Regions from separate parts of the Shouchella phoenicis genome, predicted to be linked through region 3. Evidence: riboswitches for the same ligand, from Rfam matches in the RefSeq annotation. Region 3 holds a riboswitch; each other region holds the start of a gene.
What was found. A riboswitch is a leader RNA that binds a small molecule or an ion and turns the genes downstream of it on or off. The one in region 3 is predicted to bind S-adenosylmethionine.
Positions count from the first base shown of each region.

Region 1 (5,997 bases), 820 kb from region 3:
TGCTAGCGATAACCCTTCATACTCAATCGTTTGTTTTGAACTTTTCCCACGGTAATGAGCGGTGAAGTCAGCAAGAGTTCGGTCATCGGTTTCAAAAAGCAATTGATTCGCTAATGCTTTCTCTTCATCTGAGATACTAGCGAACCGTTCAAGTTTCTCTGTATTCACGATCGCATAATCAAGACCAGCCTGTGTACAGTGGTACAAATAAACCGAATTTAACACTTCTCTTCCTACAGGCGGCAAACCGAATGATACGTTACTCACACCTAGAATCGTTAAACACTGCGGCAACTGCTCTTTAATGAGCTTAATTCCTTCTACAGTCGCAGAAGCTGATCCTAAATATTGAGCATCGCCCGTTCCAACAGGAAAAACAAGTGGATCAAAAATAATATCATGAGCTGGAATACCGTGCTTTTCGGTTAATAACTTGAAGGAGCGCTTCGCAATTTCAAGCTTTCGTTCTGCCGTGACAGCCATTCCTGTCTCGTCAATGGTTCCTACGACAAGCGCCGCACCAAATTGTTTTACAAGAGGGAGAATCGCTTCAAACCGCTCTTCGCCATCTTCAAGATTTATTGAATTAATAATGGCTTTTCCTTGGGAATACGTAAGTGCTTCTTTAATGACGTTTTCGTCAGTAGAATCAATCATGAGCGGCACCTTTACTTTATTTGTTACATGAGATAGAAAAGCAGCCATATCATCTGCCTCCTCACGATCGGGATCCGCTAAGCAAATATCCACAACATGTGCGCCTTTTTTTACTTGTGCACGTGCAATTTCCGATGCTTCTTCGTATTTCCCTTCTTCTATTAACCGTTTAAATTTCCGCGAACCAATAACATTTGTTCGCTCACCAACAAAAAGGGGACGCATCGAATCATCATAAATGAGTGCTTCTAAGCCTGAAACAGCGTGTTGATGCCTGGTGTTTTCTGTTCGTGGTGGATAGTTTTGCACCATGTCTTTTAGTGCACGAATGTGGGCAGGCGTTGTGCCACAACAACCACCCACTACGTTAAGCCACCCTTTTTCTGCGAAACCTTCAAGCTTTTTGGCTAACGACTGCGGCGTCTCGTGGTAGCGTCCGTCTTCATCCGGCAAACCAGCATTCGGGTAGCAGCTAACATAACTTTCCGCCAGCTCTGATAGCGAGCGAATGTGATCTCGCATGAATTCTGGTCCTGTTGCACAATTTAACCCAACGACAAGTGGCTGAAGGTGTTCAACAGATAAGGAAAATGCTTCCACCGTTTGTCCAGCTAAAGTTGTTCCCATCGGTTCAATTGTTCCTGAAATAAAAAGAGGCAACGTGACGTTTGTTTTTTGATACGCTTGCTGAATACCGATGGAAGCAGCCTTAACATTACGCATATCCTGGCTTGTTTCTAAAAGCAACAGGTCAACACCACCGTCAATTAAGCCAATAGCTTGTTCCTCGTAGGTAGCAATTAATTCATTAAACGTTGTTCCCCCTGTGACAGAAAGGGATTTTGTTGTTGGCCCCATAGCGCCTGCCACAAAACGAGGTTCTAAAACGGTGTGCCATTTACTCGCTTCTTCTACTGCTAATTCAGCGGCTTTGCGGCTAATTTTATAAGCAAGGTGACCAAGGTCATAGTCATCCAACACAATGCTAGATGAGCCAAACGTATTCGTACAAATAATATCCGCGCCTGCTTCTAAATACGCTTGATGAATACCGGAAATAACGTGGGGAGCTGTAAGGTTTAAATACTCGTTGCACCCATCATAAGCAGCGCCACCGAAATGCGCCTCTTCCAAATCCGCGTCTTGAATCATCGTGCCCATTGCACCATCTAAAACGACAATTTTATTCTTAAGCTGTTCAACAATCTGATTATGTCTCATTGTAACTCCCTTTCTTTATGCAACGGTGCGGTTGTCTGTTTACGTAGGTATGTGGCCAGTTCAACGGTTAAGTGATAACGCAAAAATGGCGTAATTAAATAAATTCCATTAAAATAAGTTGCAGCCTCTCGTGCTAACGATTTTGCAATCGCAAGTCCTTCTTGCTCCGCTTTAGCAACGTCTTCTCCAGCTCGCGCCATTCGTGCTCTCGTCTCATCAGAAAGCGAAATACCAGGCACTTCATTATGAAGAAACTCTGCATTCCTACTACTCGTTAACGGCATAATGCCAACAAAGATGGGCACGTTTAAATGCTTCGTCGCCTCATAGATCTGTTTAAACTGGCTCTCATCAAAAATCGGCTGAGTGAGAAAATAGTCAGCTCCAGCTTCAATCTTTTTTTCTAATCGTTTCACAGCTTTATCAAGATGTTTCACGTTCGGATTAAACGCTGCAGCTGTTGTAAACGTTGTTTTTTTCCCTAAAGTTTTACCAGAAAATGAAATCCCTTCGTTCATCTGTTTAATGAGCGGTAACAATTTTGTTGACGATACATCGTACACAGAGGTCGCTCCAGGAAAATCACCAATTTTACTTGGATCGCCTGTAATGAGCAACAAATCAGATAAGCCAGCTAAATCAAGTCCCATTAAATGGGATTGTAAGCCAATTAAATTACGGTCCCGACACGTTAAATGGACAAGGCTTTGAAGACCCACTTCTTCTTTCACAATCATCGCCAACGTTTGATTATCGACTCTTGGACTTGCTAATGAATTATCCGCTAATGTTAATGCGTCAATCCCGGCAGCTTTTAACGCTTTTGCCCCTTCTATAAATTTGTCAATATTTAATTTTTTAGGCGGGTCAAGCTCTACAATAATGGTTTGTTTTTGCTCCACGACATCTTTAATTGACTGTTTTGTCTCAGACGGCGGCACCAATTCTGTTTGCTTTGCATGTTTTCGAATGTTTCGCGTAACAGGCGACCGACCACTTGCCGCCTGTTTGATCGCTTCGATGTGAGCTGGCGTCGTGCCGCAGCAACCGCCTATCACATGCACTCCTTCATTGATAAATCGTTCTGACATTGATGTAAAATAGTCCGTATTCGATGCATAGACAAAGCGTCCATCTCGATAGCCTGGTAAACTCGCATTCGGGTAACACGCTAATGGTATATCATACGGTAGTTCAAGTTCTTCAATGGATCGTAGCATATGATAAGGACCCATGCGGCAATTCAACCCTGTTACATCCGCTCCTGCTTCATACAGCTCTGTTAAAGCTTGACTGAGAGGAATACCTCCTTTTAACACACTAATGTCACCAAGTGATACGTTTGCAATGATCGGCAAATCCGTTTTTTTGCGTGTTGCGATAACCAATTCTTTTATTTCAAAAAAATCATAAAACGTTTCGAACAATAAGCCATCTACATCCGCTTTTAAAAGCACATCTACCTGCTGATTCAGGGATTCTACACAGTCATTTCGATCCATTTGTTCAAATTGAAACCCTTGAATCCCACCTACTGTTCCAACGACAAACGCTTGCTTTTTCTCACTTGTCTGCACCGCTTGTTTGGCAAGCTTAACCGCTGCTTCATTAATGGCTTTCATGTCTTCTTGTAGTCCATAACGTGCTAACTTATGGGCATTTGCTGCATACGTATTCGTTTGAATTACAGTTGCTCCTGCGTTCAAATACGCTTGATGAATGGAAACGACTTCGTTTGGTTTAGAAAGATTTAATTCTTCAAAACATAAGTCATAGCCCGCCTCATATAAAACCGTTCCCATTGCGCCATCAGCAACAACCACAGAAGACGTAACAGTTTCTCTCAAGTTCATGGATCTCACCTCCCTTGATTCGTTGCTTGTTCAAATGCTTGTTTTAAATCAGAGATTAAATCTTCGCAATGTTCAATTCCTACTGACAGCCGTAGTAACGTCTGATCGATGCCTTTTTCGATTCGAAGTGCTTCAGGAATATCGGCGTGGGTTTGCGTAGCTGGATACGTCATTAAACTCTCCACTCCGCCTAAGCTTTCTGCAAAAGAAATAAGCTGAAGTGCTTTGAGTATGGGATTAATATAAGATTCATCTGTCACACGAAATGACAACATTCCACCTTTTCCCGGATATAAAACGTCACGCACGAGGGACTCTTCCTCTAACATCGAAACGATTCGTTTTGCATTAATTTCATGTTGCTTCATTCGTAGTGCCAATGTTTTCATGCCTCTCATTAATAACCATGAGTCAAACGCACCGAGTATGAAGCCTGCTCCATTGTGAAAGTAGCCTAATTGTTCGCTTAATTCCGCCGATTTCGCGACAACAAGCCCAGCCACAACGTCATTATGTCCACCTAAATATTTTGTCGCTGAATGGATGACGATATCTGCCCCGTCTACTAACGGTTTTTGCAGCAACGGTGTTAAAAACGTGTTGTCAACGATCAGGAGTACATCTGCTTTTTGAGCGATAATGGCCAATTCCTGTATCGAGGCTTCTTTCATTAATGGATTTGTAGGTGTTTCCACAAAAATGGCCTTTGTTTCGGCTTTCAACTTATCTTTAACAGCATTTAAGTCCGCCATATCTACATAGTCAAAGTGAAGCCCCCACTTTGTCCATCCTCCTTCGAACAGTCGGTATGTACCACCGTACAAATCATCTGAACATAAAATATGATCACCTTGCCCAAATAGTGAAAAAACGAGTTGAATGGCAGACATTCCAGAGCTTGTCGCAAACCCTTGCTCTCCATGTTCTAAATTTGCAATGGCTTGTTCAAGCACTTCTCGAGTGGGATTTCCAGTACGAGCATAATCGTACCCTGTTGATTCTTGAATCCCTGCGTGACGATAGGCTGTAGAGAAATAGACAGGTGCATTTACAGCGCCTGTTGCATCATTTCGGCGATTTCCGATTTGCGCAAGAATGGATTCATCATGTGTTGTCATTGTTTATCCTCCTTTTTAAAAAAACGGTACAATCATAAAAAACCTTTCTTCAAGATATAAGAAGAAAGGTTGCGAACAATTCTCTTATCTTGCAGATTTCTGCTGGATTTAGCACCTTGCCAATAAAGGCTGGTTGCTGAGACTTCTTCGGGCCATGTCCCTCCGTCTCTCTTGATAAGATCTATTAAGTTTATTTGCTATTGTCACAACTTTAACGCAAAACGAATGATTCTGCAACCCGTAGCATGAAAAATGCATAAAAAACGCACAGCTTGTCTTACATAGCTGTACGTTCTTTGCACATTCATTATTCAGGTGACGCTTCAATGATTAATTGATCTTCATTTCCGCATACACACTGTTTAAAGCCTGTTTCATATTCTCCGTTTTCATTTCGTTTTCCACGTAAAATATATTTCTCTCCACATAAAGGGCAACGAATGACAATTCGATAACGATTCGCTGTTGTCACGCTATCCTCCTCCTTTAGTTCAGATTGCACTTTTCATCTTCATCTAGTTTGTTCGCCTTTTTTATTTTCCATATTGCTAATAACCAAAGCGCAACCATAAATGGAATCATTAAATATAAGAAATAATGTCCAAAATCCATTAGAATGTAGTCGTAACTTCCGTGCAAAATCATTGGTAGTACAGCCGCTAAAAAAAGAAATAGTTGTTTTTTTGAAGGCTGGTATTTGGCTCTTCCAACGTAATAACCCATAATAATTCCATAAACAGCATGGGCGGTGGTTGGTAATAACGTTCTCGGGAGCACGTGATCAAACCCATACGCAATCATATATAAACTATTTTCAACGGAGGCAAAGCCAAGCGATAACGCTACACCAAAAACGATTCCATCAATTGGTTGCTTTAGTTGACCATGTTGATAAGCAAATATGAACAACATCAGCCATTTTAAACCCTCTTCTATCAATCCGTAAAGCAAAAAAGCTTTTGACAACGAATGTGATAGGATCGCTTCTTCTGTGAAAGCAAATTGAATGACTGAAATTGGTAAGACGAGCAAGGCGCCAATAATAAAGATTCTTAGGACTAAAAACATGGCACCTCGACTAAAGGAATCACGTAAATACACATAAGAGAACAATGCCATGGCCGGAGCCAGAGCCGCAAGAATAAAAG
Region 1 covers NZ_JBDFMQ010000001.1:1,976,461-1,982,457, forward strand. Annotated here, with positions in the region: gene metH (methionine synthase) at 1-1,878, opposite strand, end outside; gene ABC361_RS10655 (bifunctional homocysteine S-methyltransferase/methylenetetrahydrofolate reductase) at 1,875-3,731, opposite strand; gene ABC361_RS10660 (methionine biosynthesis PLP-dependent protein) at 3,737-4,849, opposite strand; SAM riboswitch class I at 4,931-5,030, opposite strand; gene ABC361_RS10665 (hypothetical protein) at 5,157-5,321, opposite strand; gene prsW (glutamic-type intramembrane protease PrsW) at 5,336-5,997, opposite strand, start outside.
Region 1: linked by a shared signal. The riboswitch ahead of ABC361_RS10660 (methionine biosynthesis PLP-dependent protein) and the one ahead of ABC361_RS15035 (methionine ABC transporter ATP-binding protein) in region 3 are both predicted to bind S-adenosylmethionine.

Region 2 (5,997 bases), 1.4 Mb from region 3:
TCGAGGCGACCGAAGTTTAACCTTACGACCTGAGGGAACAGCAAGCGTTGTTCGTTCGTACGTTGAACATAAACTTTATGGAGAAGCGAATGCGCTAACGAAATTATTTTATACTGGACCGATGTTTCGTTATGAACGCCCACAGGCAGGGAGAATGCGCCAATTTGTTCAATTCGGGGTAGAAGCATTAGGAAGTGCGAACCCACATTTAGATGCAGAAGTGCTGGCATTAATAATTGATATTTGTAATCGACTGGGGCTAGTCAACTTAAAGCTTGTTATTAATTCATTAGGGGACAAAGAAAGTCGTGATCGTCACCGTCAAGCATTAATTGATCACTTCACCCCATCAATAAACGAATTCTGTTCTGATTGTCAAACACGCTTGGATAAAAACCCATTGCGCATTCTTGATTGTAAAAAAGATCGCGACCACCCGTTAATGGAGACAGCTCCTGCCATTTTAGATTTTCTAAATGAAGAGTCTATGGGTTATTTTGAAAATCTGAAACACACATTAGATCAACTAGGGATTTCTTATGAAGTCGATGCGACGCTAGTAAGAGGCTTGGATTATTACAACCATACGGCGTTTGAACTGATGAGTACGGCACCAGGTTTTGGAGCCATTACCACGTTATGTGGGGGTGGACGTTACAACGGTCTTGTCCAAGAGTTTGGCGGACCGGAAACGCCTGGAATTGGTTTTGCCTTTAGTATTGAGCGATTCATTTTAGCGATGAAAGCAGAAGGTGTTGCATTACCTGAACGGCCACAGCTGGATGCTTACGTCGTTGCTTTAGGAGAAGAAGCCAATCAACGAGCAGCTGTTCTTCTGCATGAATTGCGTAAAGATGGGTATCGTGTTGACAAAGATTATATGGGGAAGAAAATGAAAGCTCAATTTAAAACAGCAGACCGAAATGGCGCAGCATGCACAATTATTATTGGTGAAGATGAGCTAGCTAATGAACAAGCGGTTATTCGTCATATGGGTTCAGGCGAACAAAAAACCGTTTCTCTTGAATCTGTTGCAGTCGAATTAAGAGAGAGTATTAAAGGAGGAGCAGGATTGTGAGTAAACGAACGCATCATTGTGGAGATCTTTCCAAGCATCAGACAGGGGAAGAGGTAAGTTTAGTTGGCTGGGTACAACGAAGAAGAGATTTAGGGCAAGTCATTTTCTTAGATGTTCGGGACCGATCCGGTGTTATTCAAGTTGTTTGTAGCCCAGACATCAATGAACAAGCGTTGAAAACAGCTGACCGTGTACGAAATGAATACATGATTTCTGTTAAAGGAATCGTTGTTGAACGTGATGAAAAAGCGGTTAATAAGAAAATTACAACAGGTGAAATTGAAATTCATGTTCATTCATTTGAACTGTTAAATGCTTCAAAACCGCTTCCGTTTCAAATCGAAGCAAATACAGATGCTTCTGAAGATGTTCGTTTGAAATATCGATACTTAGACTTGCGTCGTCCCGACATGCAAGAAGCATTTAAATTAAGACATAAAGTAACGAAGACCGTTCGGGATTTTCTTGATCATGATGGATTCTTAGAAATTGAAACACCGATGTTAACAAAAAGTACACCTGAAGGAGCAAGAGATTACCTAGTGCCAAGCCGTGTGCACCATGGTGAATTTTATGCACTTCCACAATCACCGCAGATTTTCAAACAATTGCTGATGGTATCTGGATTTGAAAAATATTTTCAGATTGTGCGATGTTTTAGAGATGAAGATTTACGAGCGGATCGCCAGCCTGAGTTTACACAAATAGATATTGAAGCAAGTTTTCTTGATACAGAAGATATCCTTGGAATGACAGAAACACTAATGAAGAAGTTAATGCTTGATACCCACGGTCTGAAGTTTGAGGGGTCCTTTGAGCGGATGACATATGAAGATGCAATGAATCGCTACGGCTCTGACAAACCTGATACCCGATTTGGGATGGAACTAGTTGATTTGACTACAGTCTTAGAAGATACGGAGTTTAAAGTATTTAGACAAGCAATTGATTCAAATGGTATTGTAAAAGGGATCAACCTCAATGGTGGTGCTGACAAACTTTCTCGTAAAGAGATTGATGCACTTACGGATTTTGTTAAGCCATATGGAGCAAAAGGTTTAGCTTGGCTGAAGGTTGAAGAAGAAGGGTTAAAAGGACCGATTGCAAAATTCTTTAATCCTGAACAAACAGAAGCGTTGCTTGAAAGCATGCAAGCAAAGCCAGGTGACTTATTATTCTTCGGTGCAGATAAGAAGCAAATTGTCTTTGATTCATTAGGTGCACTACGTTTGAAATTCGGAAAGGATTTTGACCTAATTGATACAAGTAAATTCAATTTCCTTTGGGTTGTTGACTTTCCGCTCGTTGAGTATGATGAGCAGGCAAGACGTTATGTGGCTCTCCACCACCCATTCACACGTCCGAAAAAAGAAGATGAACATTTACTTGAGTCGAATCCTGATGATGTGCGAGCAGAAGCGTATGACCTCGTCTTGAATGGCTACGAGCTTGGAGGCGGTTCTCAACGTATTTACGAGCGTGAGCTTCAAGAAAAAATGTTCCAAACGCTTGGATTTTCAAAGGAACAAGCCAATGAAGAGTTTGGCTTTTTGCTTGAAGCATTTGAATATGGCACTCCTCCACATGGTGGAATTGCGCTAGGCTTAGACCGAATTGTCATGTTACTGGCACAAAAAACAAATTTACGTGAAGTCATTGCCTTCCCGAAAACGGCAAGTGCTAGTGATTTAATGACACATGCACCAGGTGCAGTCAGTGTGGAACAGTTAATTGATTTAAATCTTTCTGTCCTTGGGAAGCGTGGTTGACAGAAGAAACACATCCCTCTATAATTACGGATACTATCAAGTTTAAAATCCATACGAACTTATCGAGAGTGGCGGAGGGACTGACCCGATGAAGCCCGGCAACCAACCTATGTGAGGTTAAGGTGCTACATTCAGCAGAACAGTGGTTCTGAGAGATAAGCAAAGGCAAAAAGCCCCTTTTCTTATCCAAGAAGAGGGGCTTTTTTTAATGAAGGAGAGGGTGACAGAGATGAAAATTGGTCTAATTGGATACGGTACGGTTGGAAGCGGCGTATATGAACGATTAATTCGTTCCAGAGAACAGATTGAAACTATTATCGGAGAAAAATTCGAAATCATTCGTATTTTAGTGAAAGATGTGAAGAAACATGAGGCTGTTCACCGAAATCTTTTTACATCTTCATGGGAGTCTTTTTTTGAACAGGAACAATACGATCTTGTTTTTGAAGCAATAAACGGAACAGACCTTCCAAAATCATTTACGGAGTCATTGTTAAAGCAAGGGACGTCCGTTATTTCTGCTAACAAAAAGCTTGTGGCACTGCACGGGGAAGAACTTGAGCAACTTGCTTATGATCACGGTGCTTATTACGGTTGGGATGCGGCAGTATGTGGGGCAATCCCTATAGTGAATGTTTTCAAAAGTGTGTTAGTTACAACGAATATCCAGTCGATTGCAGGTATCCTCAACGGGACAAGTAATTATATTCTCACAAAAATGGAGGAAGGAAGAACCTATGAAGATGCGTTGGAACAAGCTCAATCATTAGGTTATGCAGAGGAGGATCCTACTTCTGATGTAGAAGGGTGGGATGCTGTTTATAAACTCTGCTTATTGGCAAGACAATGTTATGATCAATGGATTTCCCCAAATGATATTGAACGTGTTGGAATAAGTCATATTGACCAGTGGCACATTCAAGCGGCAAAAGCGCTCCACTTATCCTTTAAATTAATTGCGAAATTAGAAGTAGATTCAACGTCCCTAAAAGGGTTCGTCAAGCCTGCTTTAATTGATCAAGAACATTCTTTAGCGCCAATTCGTGGCGTTTTAAATGCTGTTACCCTTGAAGGGAAAGATATGGAACGACTTATTTTTGCCGGTCCTGGTGCCGGAAAAGAAACAACAGCAAACAGCGTGGTAGAAGATTTTATTTTCCATGAACAACAGCGAGACGTATTGCCACGTTTTACGTATCGTTTAACGAAAATCGAGGAAGGCATTTCAGAAAAATTAACAGCGCAAGAAGTATGGTTTTGTAAAAACGAACAGCTAAGTGAGGTCAAGCCATATTTAGAAAAAACAAAGGTTTGGAAGGAAAAAGAAGTAAAAGGAGGAAAAGTGTTTATTGTGACGCCACTTTCGTCAGCAACACCATTCTTTACATTCCCACTGCTGACAGAAGTAGATCAAGAACATGCAACAGTGGAAAGTAAATTATAGATGGTATTTTGTTTCAGGAACAAGCTTTTTAAATTCTTTAATAAAGGGCTCTGGCGACGTTTTAATTTTGTACGTCGTTACCCCTCTACTAGTGTGTAGGTATAAAAAACCTAATGAATGTGGTGTGTCGCTTGGAAATCGATACGAGATATCAAACACACTATCAATTGGAAAGTGATCGGTATTTGTTTCAATGCGGTCGCTATACAAAGCTAATTCGAAGGAACTTTCAACGACTCTTTTTTCTAGTAAAGCAATCTCCTGCGTTACTTCAATGCATCGCTGTATTACAATGGCGCTCATCATCGTTGCCTCCTTTTAAAGAGAATGTATCATATTTTTCGTGAAAACTCGATTAATATGCAAGGTTTGCTTGTGAAAAATGTTGGGTATATAAGGACAAACAACAAGCATATGCCTTTAGTCGCAATTTTTTGAAAAATGATTGCTTAATGGTGAAAAACCTGATATGATAACGATAATTACATATCCTGATCTGTTCGTAAGGGCTTTATTCTTTGAGCCAACACTTTAAAAAAGGGAGCTTGCTGTTGCTATTTTGCTTACATGCCTCGGTAGCTGAGGACTTAAAATGAATGGTACAAAGCACCCACCTGCCTGGCAGGTTCAAAGCATCGACTTCCTACGGCAAGATCGGGATAACACGAAGCATTTTCTGTATAGGAAATGCTTTTTGTAGTGTGCTTTTAGAGGAGAATATGATATGATCACAACAGCAAAATGGAATGAATAAAGGAGTATGATGGACGTGTTACACCAGTTTTCAAGAAATGAACTGGCCATTGGTCATGACGGTTTAAGTCGATTAAAAGGAAGTACAGTTGCGGTGCTCGGTGTTGGTGGAGTAGGCTCATTTTCAGCAGAAGCGCTTGCCCGTTCTGGTGTCGGTAAAATCGTCCTTGTTGACAAAGACGATGTTGATATTACAAATGTGAATAGGCAAATTCACGCATTGCTATCAACGGTTGGCCAGCCTAAAGTGGATTTAATGGCGGAGAGAATAAAAGACATAAACCCTGACTGCAAAGTTGTTGCGCTTAAAATGTTTTATACAGAAGAGACATACGAAGATTTCTTTTCTCATAAATTAGACTTTGTTATTGACGCAAGCGATACAATCTCATATAAAATTCACTTAATTAAAGAGTGTCGAAAGAGAAACATTCCATTAATTTCGAGTATGGGTGTCGCCAATAAACTAGATCCGACCCGTCTTCGTATTGAAGACATATCCAAAACCAGTTATGATCCGATTGCAAAAGTGATTCGGACGCGATTAAGAAAAGATGGAATTCATAAAGGCGTAACAGTTGTCTTTTCTGATGAAAAACCAATACAAATTCGTGAGGATATTCGCCAAGAAATTGTTCCAGAAAGTGCGGAGCAAGGGAAGATTCGTAAAGCGAAGCTTCCACCATCATCAAATGCGTTTGTTCCATCTGTGTCTGGTTTAATTATGGCTGGACATGTCATTACAAAGCTGTTGGATGGGATTGAAATCAATCGCCAAGACTAACCGCGTTTTTTGCAGTCAGTTTGAATTTGCAACACGTTACAGCCGGCTTGGTTCTACTAGGAAATATAGTGAATGGAACTAGGGTGTATGTAAATCTTATTTCTCTCATGTCACATTCATTATCGCTGATGGCGACTCCAGCGGGAAAAGCAACAGTCAGAAAATGCAA
Region 2 covers NZ_JBDFMQ010000001.1:1,375,079-1,381,075, forward strand. Annotated here, with positions in the region: gene hisS (histidine--tRNA ligase) at 1-1,078, shown strand, start outside; gene aspS (aspartate--tRNA ligase) at 1,075-2,847, shown strand; SAM riboswitch class I at 2,904-3,009, shown strand; gene ABC361_RS07495 (homoserine dehydrogenase) at 3,056-4,291, shown strand; gene ABC361_RS07500 (hypothetical protein) at 4,286-4,594, opposite strand; RNA gene ssrS (6S RNA) at 4,777-4,956, shown strand; gene ABC361_RS07510 (tRNA threonylcarbamoyladenosine dehydratase) at 5,061-5,828, shown strand.
Region 2: linked by a shared signal. The riboswitch ahead of ABC361_RS07495 (homoserine dehydrogenase) and the one ahead of ABC361_RS15035 (methionine ABC transporter ATP-binding protein) in region 3 are both predicted to bind S-adenosylmethionine.

Region 3 (5,997 bases):
CTGCAATTTCAATCATTTCATGCTGAAACGTACCTGTTCCTAATGTCCAAATTTCAGGTGAGGGGCTAATTTCGAAATAAACTGAGCGATTCTCTACACCTTCTACCGCTTCTGCAATTTCATCGAACTCCGCATTCATGTCATTGATTAACTGCTCGCCTTCTTCTGGTACACCTAACGCATCTGCAATCAATTGAATATCTTCAAAGATATCATCCATTGTTGCCGCTGAATCAATTGCAAAGGCAGGTAAACCAAGGTCATTCAGCTGTTCCATTTCATTATTGCCGTATTCGTAACCGATAATAATATCGGGATCAAGTTCAAGCATCCGTTCTGCATATGGATTCTCATATTCAGCAACGACTTCAATCTCTTCGACTGCTTCTGGATAAACGTCTGTATCAGACACGCCAATCACTTTATCTCCTTGACCAAGAGCAAAGATGATCTCTGTATTGCTCGGTAAAATGGAAACAATGGTTTCTGGTGGTTCTTCAAATGTAAATTCCATCCCTCTTGCGTCTTCTACGGTATAGCCTGTTTGTTCTTGATCTTGATCTTGATTTTGCTCTTGTTCGTTTTGCTCTTCTGAAGAATCCCCACAAGCTGCCAGCATAAAGCTAAAGGCAACTGAAGAATACATGACTTTTTTCATTCTGCTTTTCTCCTCTTCTTTGGATATGATTGACTTGCAAAAGGGATCTCCTCTACACCAGCTCGTTTATTTACAAAAACAGCAAGCAGGAACAAAACATTGGCAAGTAAATGCGTGTAGTCAAACAGCAACTTTGGAACGTCTTTCTCTAAACTAACGTTATGTAATGCCCGAACAGATTTCTTTGCTTCACTTCGAGCAACGTGAAGCGCACTAGCAGCAGGCGATCCTTGTGGCAATAAAAATTGTTGAATCTGATCTCTTACTTGTTCTTCATAGGTATCGTAGACTTCACTCAACCAATCAAGCTCTTCTTGCTTAATCGCTTGATTTCCGCGGACAGAGCCGTTCAAGTGGTACGCTTGCGCTGTCAGCTCCAATAGGAGTTCCCTCACTTCTGGTAACGATTCAACCAATCCAGCCGCTTGTCCAATGCGAACAGCAAGCGAATCTGTACGAATTTCAAAATCAACAAGTGATCCCTTTTCCCTCATATATGGGTAACATAAGAACCGCATATCCTTTTTTGAACTCAACATATCCTCTCCTTTTTCCAGTGTTAATCTTACACATTACTTTCATCATCGTGCAACTATTTACTCAGGAATTAGGAAAGCGTTTTATGACAGAAGAAAAAGCGCCTCAGACCGTTCTCTCCAACGAGTTACGTCAATTCTCGTTTCAAAAAACTGACGGATTACCCGGAGAGTGCTGTTGTCTGAAGCGCTTGTTAAACAATTTTATTCGGCTGGAATCACAGCACCGTCGTACGTTTCTTCTATAAATGACTGAATCTCATCCGATTTCAATACATCGACAAGTGCTTGAATCGCTTCGTCATTCTCATTCCCACTTTGAACAACAATTAAGTTCACATAGGGGTTATCTTCGCCTTCAATGGCAATCGCTTCTTCAGTCGGAGAGATATCAGCGCCTAACGCATAGTTCGAGTTAATCGCAACGACTTCTGCTTCATTGTTTTGATAAGCTGCCGGAAGGAGTTCTGCGTCAGGACTCATGTTAAACGATAAGTTTTTCGGATTATCCACAATATCTGCTTCTGTTGCTTCTACTGAGACGCCATCTTCAAGCGTAATAACACCATTTTCTTGCAACAAGGAGAGAATTCTACCTTGGTCTGCAACAGAGTTACTCATCATTACCGTCGCACCGTCTGGAAGATCATTTAAATCCTCATAGTCTTGCGAATATAAGCCGATTGGCTCGACATGAATTGCGCCTGCTTCAGCAAAGTCATAGTTTTCATTTTCCGCTAGTTGACTCTCTAGGTATGGACGATGTTGAAAGTAGTTCGCATCGACTTCGCCATCCGCTAAGGCACGGTTCGGTAAAATATAGTCTTGTGCAATCTGAATATCAAGTTCAATCTCTTGTTCCTCAAGAATTGGAGCTACTTCTTCTAAAATTTCAGCATGAGGGATGTTTGATGCACTAATACGAATGGTTGTTACCCCATCTTCATTCTCAGCCAAATCATTGCTTTCTTCATCACCTGATCCACAAGCAACGAGTGCCACGGATACACCTGCAATTCCTACTGCTTTTAAAAATTTATTCATATGAACTCTCTCCTTTTCCTCTTTTATCTTTTATCTAATCGATTGACTAAGAAATCGCCAATCCATTGAAATAGAAATACGATCGCTAGTATAGCCACTGTCGCCATAATCATGACGTCTGTATTTGTTCGTTGGAAACCCTCTTGGAACGCGAGCGTCCCAAGTCCCCCAGCACCAATTGTTCCTGCCATGGCCGTATAGCCGATTAATGCAACAGTTGTTACAGTAATACCAGAAATTAATGCCGGCATGGATTCTGGTAACAAAACTTTAAAAATGATATGCCGATTGGAAGACCCCATTGCTTGCGACGCTTCAACTACACCTTTATCCACTTCTCGAAGGGCAATCTCTACCATGCGTGCATAAAAGGGTGCTGCACCGATAATAAGCGCTGGTAATGCCGCACTTGGCCCAAACATACTACCTACAATAGCTCTCGTAAATGGAATAAGCAAAATGATTAAGATAATAAACGGTATGGATCGAAAAATATTTACAAAGGCACCGACAAGCGTATAGAAAAATCGATTCTCCCAAGGGTTTCCCTTTGCGGTTAAATACAAAAACAATCCTAATATAATCCCTAATATAAATGTAACAGCAGCCGCAATCACGGTCATATACACCGTTTCATAAGTGGCGAGCCATAAATTCTCCCAAACCACATTTGGAAAGAGCTGATCAAGCATGTTTAATCACCTCGACTTCCACTTCTTGTTGGCGAATAAATTGAACCGCTTCTGCTAGCGATTCTTGCTCGCCAGCTACACGAAGATACAGCTTTCCATAAGATCCTTGTTGAAGCTTGGAAATGTTCCCTTGCAGGATCGAAACGCTAATCGGAAACGACCGAATTAAATCAGTTACAAGCTGTTCTTCCGCGGGGTTACCGATAAATGTTAATTCAATGACCTGCTCACCACGTTGAAGCGTGACATCTTCTGCGATAAATTCATCCGATTGAACTTGCGCTACTTGTTTTACAAACTCTTTTGTCATCTCTTCTTTTGGCCGTCTAAATACATCAATCACTGGGCCTTGTTCAACAATTTGACCGTCACTCATAACTGCTACTTCATGACAAATTTTTTGAATAACATGCATCTCATGTGTAATAAGAACAATTGTTAAATTTAGTTTTTTATTAATATCGGTTAAAAGATCGAGTATCGAATCGGTTGTTTTTGGATCAAGAGCAGAAGTCGCTTCATCACACAAGAGCACCTTTGGATTGTTTGCGAGTGCACGAGCAATGCCAACCCGTTGTTTCTGACCGCCACTGAGTTGGGACGGATAATTATCTTCTCTTCCGCGTAGTCCAACTAGATCAATTAACTCTTCAATGCGTTTTTTACGTTCTTCCGCAGGAATCTTTGCAACTTCAAGTGGGAATGATATATTTTCTTTTACCGTTCTTGACCAAAGTAAATTAAAGTGTTGAAAAATCATCCCGATTTTTTGACGCTCTTCTCGCAACGCTTTTTTTCCAAGAGAAGCTAGTTCCACACCATCTAACGTAATTTTACCTGTTGATGGACGTTCTAATAAATTCAACAATCTGACTAGCGTACTTTTTCCAGCCCCACTATAGCCGATAATGCCGAACACATTTCCCTTATCAATCTGCAAATCCACATTGTCTACAGCTTGCACAGTTGATGTTTTGGTCGTATATGTTTTGCTGATCCCTTCTAACGAAATCAAGTCATTCCCTCCAATAAAAAAACCTTCCTGTAAGATGACAGGAAGGTTTACCTATGATCATCTCATCTCTCAAAGCATAGCTGCTTTGCAGGATTTAGCACCTTCAAACATAATGTTTGCGGTTGCCGGGTTTCAACGGGCCAGTCCCTCCACCACTCTGGATAAGAAATATTCTATTAAGATAATATGGGCATCATAGCATGTTGAGCTACAGCCGTCAATCCTTTTATGAACCTATGTGCTTTTCCATCTCTAGTTTATTCAACTCATTGTGTTCTGCTACCTTTTTTTGAAAAACAAGTAAAAAGAATACAGACCCTAACACATATAAGCATGCGGTTATGCAAAACACAATTGCATAACCTGAATATGCTCCATATGCAGCAACAATGCCCATTGAAACAGGTCCCATAAGCGCCCAGCCTAACTGGAACACCATTTGTGTAACGGAATTTGCTGTTCCCCTCATTTTCGGGTGAACGAGTTTCATGACAAGGGCAGCTTGAATCGGATTTCCAGCATTCATTAAGGCTTGCCTGAATAAAAACCCAATAACGGCTAGCCAAATTATGTTTGTAAAAGCGGTTAGTAGTAAAAACGGAATCGACCCCATTTGTAGAATGAAAACTGCCCTGACTTCTCCAACGCGCTCAACAACCTTTGGTCCAATCAGCATAGCAAATACGGTCATTGCCTGACCTAAAGCGAGAATAAACCCGACCATTGAATAATTTAAATCAAAGCGATCATTAAAATACAAATTTAAATACGGAATAACGAGACCGGACCCAAAACCAATTAATAAGCTCGATACTGCAAATAAGCTAATTAGTTTCCACTCTTTGCTTCTAGGCACATGAGATAACGCCATGGCTACTTTTTGTACCTTTTCAACTTTAACGGATTCTTTTACTTTCCAAAGTGGAAAAAAGGAAACCAGCGCTAACACACAAGCAAGGAACAATGTCATTTGAATGGCTTGCTGCATGGTCAAAGTCGTAAAGGCAAACAAACTATCTGCCAACGTGCCACTAAATAAATGACCGATTACATTGGCAGCCATCATCAGTGCTGCATGGAGGGCAAATAACTTCACACGCTGCTTTTCTTTAGAATGTTCTGCCAATAAAGGAATAGCCGACACTTGTAAAAACGCAAAGAAAAACCCTGTTAAGCTTGCTCCAAATAGCAAAAGCCATTCTGACGTTCCAAATGAACGGATAATAAAACTAATTGCGAGCATACTTGCACCAATTAAGAGCATTTTTTTCCTTCCATAACGATCGCCTAATATGCCTGCAGGTAATAAGGCAATTGCCGTGGCAGCAGCTTGAAAAGCAATAATTGAACCATTCAGGGTATCATCGTAACCTAATTCTCGAACATAAAACGGGTACATCACCATAAAAATACCCATTGCAATATTGAAACAAATTGATGAAACAAAAAAATATCGAACAGTCTGACTATAAGGTTGGAACGTTGATAACAGATTTTTTCCCCTTATCATGTATGTACCCCATTTAGCGGTTATTTCGTCTCTCTAAGTAAGTATACGAAATACCCGCTCATATGGGTAGCCTTTAATGCCAACTATCCTCAATAAATGACGTTACTTCATGCCAATTTTCATTTTGCGCTTGAAAGATTTGTTCCTTATCAAAGATAAAGCCATTACTCATATTATGTTGAAGGCCTTGACTCGTCTCAATGACTTCCCCAATCATTGCTCCGTCGACGTATAGCTTTAGCCGACCTCCATCATATTTTGCGACAACTTTTTGAGTGATATTTACGTTTTCCATAAACTCCTCCTTCGGCCTCTCCGCCTACAGTTATCGTATGTATGGAGAAGCTCCACTATCCGAGGGAAGATAAGCCAGAAAATGAAAAACGCCCAAGGAGACACGTTTCTCCATGAGCGTTTTATTTAATCAATCTTCTTCGTTAATCATGCTGCTGTACTCACTAGGAGACATGAGCTTGTCCAGTTCACCTGAATCAGTTGGCTCAACAACGATCATCCACGCCTTTTCGTATGGCGATTCATTC
Region 3 covers NZ_JBDFMQ010000001.1:2,794,203-2,800,199, forward strand. Annotated here, with positions in the region: gene ABC361_RS15015 (ABC transporter substrate-binding protein) at 1-658, opposite strand, end outside; gene ABC361_RS15020 (hypothetical protein) at 655-1,197, opposite strand; gene ABC361_RS15025 (MetQ/NlpA family ABC transporter substrate-binding protein) at 1,399-2,238, opposite strand; gene ABC361_RS15030 (methionine ABC transporter permease) at 2,262-2,930, opposite strand; gene ABC361_RS15035 (methionine ABC transporter ATP-binding protein) at 2,923-3,945, opposite strand; SAM riboswitch class I at 4,005-4,113, opposite strand; gene ABC361_RS15040 (MFS transporter) at 4,172-5,455, opposite strand; gene ABC361_RS15045 (DUF2553 family protein) at 5,529-5,750, opposite strand; gene gcvH (glycine cleavage system protein GcvH) at 5,880-5,997, opposite strand, start outside.